DNA from 3 places in the Ochrobactrum sp. A-1 genome. Region 1 is predicted to be linked to each of the others. Evidence: predicted binding sites of a transcription regulator. Region 1 holds the regulator's gene; each other region holds the start of a gene.
What was found. Region 1 encodes LexA, which represses DNA repair genes until DNA is damaged. Its sites were predicted from a motif close to TGTTCNNNNTGTGTTCNG; they were not measured.
Positions count from the first base shown of each region.

Region 2: MKS82_RS01250 (single-stranded DNA-binding protein) is a predicted target of LexA. The motif match lies at 758-775, and genes of this name have one in related genera.
Region 3: MKS82_RS29270 (Y-family DNA polymerase) is a predicted target of LexA. The motif match lies at 819-836, and genes of this name have one in related genera.

Region 1 covers NZ_JAKVQC010000003.1:110,019-112,287, reverse strand. Annotated here, with positions in the region: gene MKS82_RS02105 (molybdopterin molybdotransferase MoeA) at 1-461, shown strand, start outside; gene lexA (transcriptional repressor LexA) at 701-1,423, shown strand; gene MKS82_RS02095 (ComEC/Rec2 family competence protein) at 1,526-2,269, opposite strand, start outside.
Region 2 covers NZ_JAKVQC010000002.1:90,489-92,757, forward strand. Annotated here, with positions in the region: gene MKS82_RS01245 (hypothetical protein) at 1-476, shown strand, start outside; gene MKS82_RS01250 (single-stranded DNA-binding protein) at 1,015-1,419, shown strand; gene MKS82_RS01255 (hypothetical protein) at 2,210-2,269, shown strand, end outside.
Region 3 covers NZ_JAKVQC010000010.1:38,789-41,057, forward strand. Annotated here, with positions in the region: gene MKS82_RS29260 (DotA/TraY family protein) at 1-299, shown strand, start outside; gene MKS82_RS29265 (hypothetical protein) at 303-698, shown strand; gene MKS82_RS29270 (Y-family DNA polymerase) at 855-2,120, shown strand; gene MKS82_RS29275 (hypothetical protein) at 2,120-2,269, shown strand, end outside.

The DNA.
Region 1 (2,269 bases):
TCGGTGACCGGGATTTTGTGCATGGTGCGCTTCAGAAATTGGGGGTCAATCTCGATTTTTGGAAGATAGCCATGAGGCCGGGCAAACCCCTGATGTACGGACGCATCAGTGTGAACGGCAAAATTGTGCATGTCATAGGCTTGCCAGGCAATCCCGTTTCGAGTCTCGTCTGTAGCCTTGTCTTTCTCCGTCCGCTTGTCGCCAAGCTTGCCGGAACCAGCCTCGATGCCGATATCCGGACCGCAAAGCTGGGCGCTACCCTACCTGCGAATGACCACCGCCGCGATTATATCCGAGCTACAATCGAATCAACCCCGGATGGAACTCTGATAGCAAAGCCATTTCCAATCCAGGATTCGTCTATGCTTTCGGCTCTCGTCGGCTCGAAAGCACTTCTCATCAGGGATGAGAACGCCCCAGAAGCTGCGGTCGGCGACGATTGCCGTGTCCTCATGCTATAGATTTGACACAACGTTCGACCTCGATAATGCATGAAGAACAACATATAATCTATTGTAAATTATAAATTATTTTAACTTCACATTGCCCTGACTTGCAAATAAAGCTCTGCAAGCATGGCATTCCGTTCGCTCTCGGCTCAAGCGTTAATGATTTTAAAACCATTGCAGAACAAGACTGGAACATATAGTGTTCGTTCTGGTTTTGTTTTTCTCGATTCTTGGCCGGGAGGGTGTCGCGCATGTTAACCCGTAAACAGCACGAGCTTCTGCTGTTCATTCATGAACGTCTAAAAGAAACGGGCATTCCCCCGTCTTTCGATGAAATGAAGGAAGCGCTCGATCTGGCTTCAAAATCGGGTATCCATCGTCTGATCACCGCTCTGGAGGAACGTGGCTTCATCCGTCGTTTGCCGAACCGAGCACGTGCGCTTGAGGTCCTGCGCCTGCCGGATTCTATTGCTCCAGGGCTCAATGCACAAAAGAAGTTCGCTCCTAGCGTTATCGAAGGCAGCCTTGGCAAAGCGCCGTCGCCTCCACCGTTGCGCCCTGCCCCTGTGGCCACGAATGACGACACGTCCGCAACTGTTTCCGTGCCGGTCATGGGGCGAATTGCTGCTGGTGTGCCGATTTCAGCCATCCAGAATCAGACCCATTCCCTCAGCCTTCCACCAGAAATGATTGGTGCGGGTGAGCATTACGCTCTCGAGGTCAGAGGCGATTCAATGATCGATGCCGGAATTTTCGATGGAGACACAGTCATCATCAAGCGTGGCGAATCCGCAAATCCTGGTGAAATCGTCGTCGCTCTCGTCGATGACGAAGAAGCCACGTTGAAGCGCTTTCGTCGTAAGGGTGCATCCATCGCGCTCGAAGCAGCCAACCCTGCCTATGAGACACGAATCTTCGGCCCCGACCGAGTGCGCGTTCAAGGCAAGCTCGTTGGCCTGATCCGCCGCTATTAAGATGTTTCCGGCAAAAAGAGAAACGGCTTTGCGCTGGAAAATGCGTAAAGCAAAGAGATAGGACGTATCCAAAGTTCCCTTTTAGCCGGGAGCCTTCTGGGATCATTCGCAGCGATTTGCATCATCATTGGCGTCTGATGAACAGCTTGCTGCATTTTGGGCAGAACGGGATTTTGGTTTGTACTCGCGTTCCGCTAAACCGCGTGCCGGACGTGAATGGATGCGATGCAAATGCCAGGGACGGCTCGGTGTATCGACAGCAAATGTTATCCGGCTGTCCTGTTGCAGTTCAGATGTTGGCGACGCCGCCTCAGCTTTCGTTGTTTTGGGAGAAATTAAGGATAAGGCCTGATGAGTTCGGTTTTGTTCTTCTGTTTTTCCGAGTCTTATCTCCACAGATCCCTTTAGCGCCAGATCGCGTTTACTGATGCTCAGAGTTGTTGAGCGCCCGCACGAAGATTCCTTGCCAGGAACAGCGAGAATGACCACATCGCCGATGTTGCAGGCGGTCTCTTGCATTGCGATATCTGCTGTGTAGGCCAGTGTGTGGCCATCGCGCAAGTTGATCGTGCACAATCCATCTTCACATTCGAACCCGTCCGCATCGGTTCGTTTTCTGTTTTTACCCGATGGCGGTGCAATGAATTCTTCGACCAGATATGCTGTTTTCCAATTATCGACTGTAAATTGCGACGGACGGCTCCGATTGACTGCAAATCTCCCATCAGCCAGTCGGACTCCAACCAGTTTGGCATCTTCTGATATCACGATGTCGGGAAAAGGTTCCCTGACGAAAGCAGCGAACCCAAGAACGATGAAGGGCAGCGCCAACACCTTCAATCTCGT
Region 2 (2,269 bases), on a different contig from region 1:
CAATAGCGATTGCATTGACCATGGCAATGGCGGTTTCACCAACCGTGGCACAACAGATCATCGCCGGAGGAGACCTCAATCCCGCTTATCCGGGCGGTAGCCCGTGGAACGTCGGGAGCGACCTCGCTATTGGCAATACAAGCTACGGTCGCTTACTATCCAGAGCGGAGGGGCGGTTATGCGCTGCCGCTGATGACGGCGGTTACCGCTTTCAGTACGTTGAATCGGCGGGTTCGGGTTACTGGCTTTCCGCTAAAAACCATCGGTGCGGCCAGAGGCTCCGTAGCACCGGCGGTCGCTGTGGTCGGCTTTGCAATGTGCGCGGCGTTGTCGCTGCTCGCATTCGCGAGTTTCGCTATCCCGGCCGCTTTAGCAGCCCCTCGCCGTCCAATCAAAGCAGAGTTTTCATCGCCATCGCTGAACGCGCTATCGCCGTGTCGGACGTTTCCTGTAGGCTAGGTGCGTCGTCATCGTAGGAGCCTCCGATTACGGTAGTCGGTGCCAATCAGCCCATGGTGTTGCGCGAAGGACCATGCCGCGAAGACCTTCATTGCCATCTTGCAATTCACTGGATCGAGCCCCATCCCGAGGCATTATCGATCCGTCAGACGGCGCCAACGACCCGTCAGGCGTCTCGTTCCGGCGGAAATCTTGGCTTGCGTGCGAAACGAGCGGGGGCCTGCAGGTGAGGGGGGGAGCCGGCGCATTACCGGAACAGTGCGTCTGCTCCGCCATCATCTGCCGATAGCACGGTTGCTGTTCCGGCTCTGGTCTCCATGGGGCTCACGGAAGCATCCAATCCCTCCGACTGACGGATCCCCTAAGTCCGTTCTGTTTCCATCCGGCAACCCCCGCGGCTTTCGGCCGTGTTGCCGCGCTGCGCGCGGCTGCCCGCTCCACCCGAACCTTGAGGGTCGAGCCGCCGCCGAAGGCGGCGATGCAGGAGTCTCCAGACAGCCTCGGCCGGGTCTCGTCGGAGGGAATAGTCCCTCCGCGAAGCAACGGAGACCAAAAATGCAGAACATCGTCATCCTCGCAGGCAACATCGGCCAGACCCCAGAAACCCGCACCAGTCAGGGCGGCATTAGAATCACCTACTTCACTCTCGCTACATCGCGCCCCCGCTACCTGGAAGGCAAGGTCGTCCGCGACAGCGAAGGCCGCCGGGTGCAAGACACCGAGTGGCACCGGATCACCGCCTTCAACGGCCTCGGCAATACGATCCAGCAATATTGCGATACGGGCATGAAGGTTCTGGTTCGCGGCCGCATCCACTACACCAAATGGACCGATCAGGAAGGTAACGACCGATACGGATGCGAGATCATCGCCGAGACCGTCGATTTCCTTAGCCGCGCGAAGCAGACCGAGAACGGCGGCGGCGACCAGGGCACCCACGACGGCGATGTTCCGTTTTGACCGGATGGAGGAGACCCGGCAGCGAAAGCTGCCGGGATTTTCCATCTTCGAGCTTGAACTTGCCCGCCACCACCGAAACGCCCCGGGGCAGGTTGCCAGCCGCGTCGGCCCCGCAAAAGGGGGATTATGCCTTATCGCGTTTGAGATTGTTGGTTCCCGGCCAAAAAAGTGCGATGAAAGCGCCGCCAAGTGGGAATAGAATTTTCGCGGGCGGTGTTTGGGACTCTGGATACGGCTGCGTCATGAAGTTTGTTCTATCTTGATGTGTAATGAAGTCTGGCCGATGATTGATTAACAGACGAAAATCGCAAAACCCATGCAACCGAAGAAGTCGCATTCTAATCTCGGTCCAGATCTTTTTGGGTGCTCGAGGAGCTGGTTAGCGCTTAAGGCGCCTGGGTCGCCGCCAAAGCCCAAAGTCGCTCCGCCGGGAGCGGTGTGCGGAACACGACCGGATCGATAAGGCTGTGTCGACCACACCATAATATTCGCTGGCGGGCAGTTCATCTCCCAAAGTTCACTACGGACGATGAGACCATCGAGGAGCCGGTGTCGAGTAACCGGCAATGGCGGTGGCGAGGACTCATCCCGACTTTCCGATGAGGCACAAACCACCCCGCTCTTTGGCCTCAATTTTGGTTCCGGTCCCGGCCTTCCAAGGTCAACCCTCAAGGGTCCGCTACGAAAGCGCGGTCGCTTCGGCGTCGCCTGCGCGATGACACCGGCCAAGACCAGAACAGCTCGGCCACGTCGAGCGGGGAATGGTCCCCGCCAAAACGGGAGCCGAATCATGAGCCTCACCATCGCCAACGCCTGCGGCGCTATCCTCGCCGCCACCCTGAGGGTCGTG
Region 3 (2,269 bases), on a different contig from region 1:
CTGCTCAATCACTCGTGGGAGATAGCTTTGTCAGCTTGGCATGGTTCCTCGGTATTTTTGTCGTCATGTTTTTCATGGCGGCGGTCTATCTCGTCATCATTGAGCGATCGTTCTCCCTGATCGCAGAATTTCCGGGCCGGGTGTTCCGGTGGTTCGACCATATCGGCGACGACCTCGATGCACATTCTGCGATGCGAGCTAATATTGCAGCCATGGGTACGACCAAGGAACTCGGCCGACTTTCTGAAGGGGCGAAGCATATCCCAACTACAGTCGGAAAACTCCTGCCTCGGAAGTAACAGGTGCCGGCCGAACCTTCCTATAAAAGCGGTTCTGAGTTATGGTTCAATGATGGCAACAACGGCGCGAAAGGAGCCGATATGACCTTACCGAAGTATCTGCGTCCCATTTACGACGTTGACGCCCACGGTCTGACAAAGACTGAAAAAGTGGTGCGGATGGTGATCTTCACTCCGCTGCTTATCGTTTTCTCTGTCCCGACGGTCCTCGCCGTCGTCTTCGTCTGCTTGGCCGGCTATTGGGCTTTCATGCTGCTAACGAGTGGAGTTGGAAACATCTTTGCTAATCCCGCCCAATATAGCTTCGAAATATCGATTTTTGCGGCACTTGCCGCGTTGCTGATATTCTCAAACGTGATCGCCAGGAAAATTCGGCGTCATTTCCTGCCGTTCGGCTAAGAACGGTCGTCCAAGTGCAGAAGGCCCGCCTTGCGGGCCTTCTTCATTTCCGCCACCAAGCAAACGGCCCATACCGTTGCATAAGAAAAAAATTCCTCTTGACGGGAACCGCCTCTCCGTTGTTCTGTTTTTGTTCTATTCAGGAGCGAAGACAGAATGCGCAAGCCGGAGACGATCGAACGGCTCTACCTAGATTTTGACGGATTCTTCGCAAGCGTTGAGCAGCAGTGTGACCGACGCTTGAGGGGGCGGCCGATCGGCGTCGTGCCGTTCGCCGGCACGACCCGCACGGCAGTCATCGCGTGCAGTCGTGAGGCAAAGGCCTACGGCGTCAAGAATGTAATGCCGATCGACGAGGCAAAGCGGCTCTGTCCAGACCTGGTGCTTGTTCCACAAAAGCCCGACCTTTATCGGCGGGCGCATAACGCGCTCCTGTCCGAAATAGAGACCGTTATTCCGATCGACGCGGCTAAATCGATTGATGAGCTGACTTGCCGCCTCGATGAGACCGGCCGCAATGACCCGGAAGGGTTGTCGGCTCGCATCAAGGCCGCGATCGCAGAGAATGTCGGTTCCTTTATCACCTGTTCGATCGGCTTCGCCGCTAATCGCCAGCTTGCGAAAATTGCCTGTAAGGAAGGTAAGCGCGGGGCAGGGCGGTACGGCGACGGATTGGCGATCTGGCGGCCGGCTGACCTGCCTGCGCCGTTGTTCGCGGTTGCGATGGAAGATATTCCAGGAGTCGGCGGGAATATGGCGAAGCGGCTCTATCGATCGTCCATCTACACAACCGAACAGCTTTATAATCTCCAGCCCAAGCACATGCGTCGGCTTTGGAACAACGTCACTGGGGAACGACTCTGGTATGCTCTCCATGGCTACGACATACAGGCCCAGGCATCGAGCCGGGGCATGTTCGGCCATGGGCGCGTGCTTCCTCCGGAATCGCGCACCATGGCCGGCGCGCGCGAGATCTCACGGTTGCTTCTGATAAAAGCGGCGCGGCGTCTGCGGCGCGAGAATTTTTATGCCGCCGGCCTCTGGCTCTGGCTCTCGATTCGTGATGGATCGTGGATGGGAAAGCGCCACCTACCGGTCGTCAACGACGACCAGGCCATCCTTGCCGCCCTTTCCGAACTTTGGGAAAAGGTCGCGCTGGACTATCCGCGCGGACTCACGATCTTCCGGATAGGCGTCACCCTCTATGATCTGACGCCTGCGCATGAACGCCAGCTTGATCTACTTCACAATGATGACCGCCAACGCCGGCGTTGGGAAAACGCCAGCAAGGCAATCGACAACCTCAATGCGCGCTATGCTGCCACTGTTGTCAGCCTCGGCCAATGGCGGCCGCCGGCCGGCGGCCACGTCGGCGGCAAGATCTCGTACACGCGCATTCCATCCGCGGAGGATTTTTGGTGATGGGCTGGAAACAAAGCGTCAAGGTCGGCGACCTGGCCGACAATCAGAAGCTCGAGGCGCGGTGCAAGAAATGCGGTCATGTGCATTACCTCACCCGTGCCATCGTATGCGTCTCGCCGGAACGCGAATTCCTGTACATCGACGAGCTC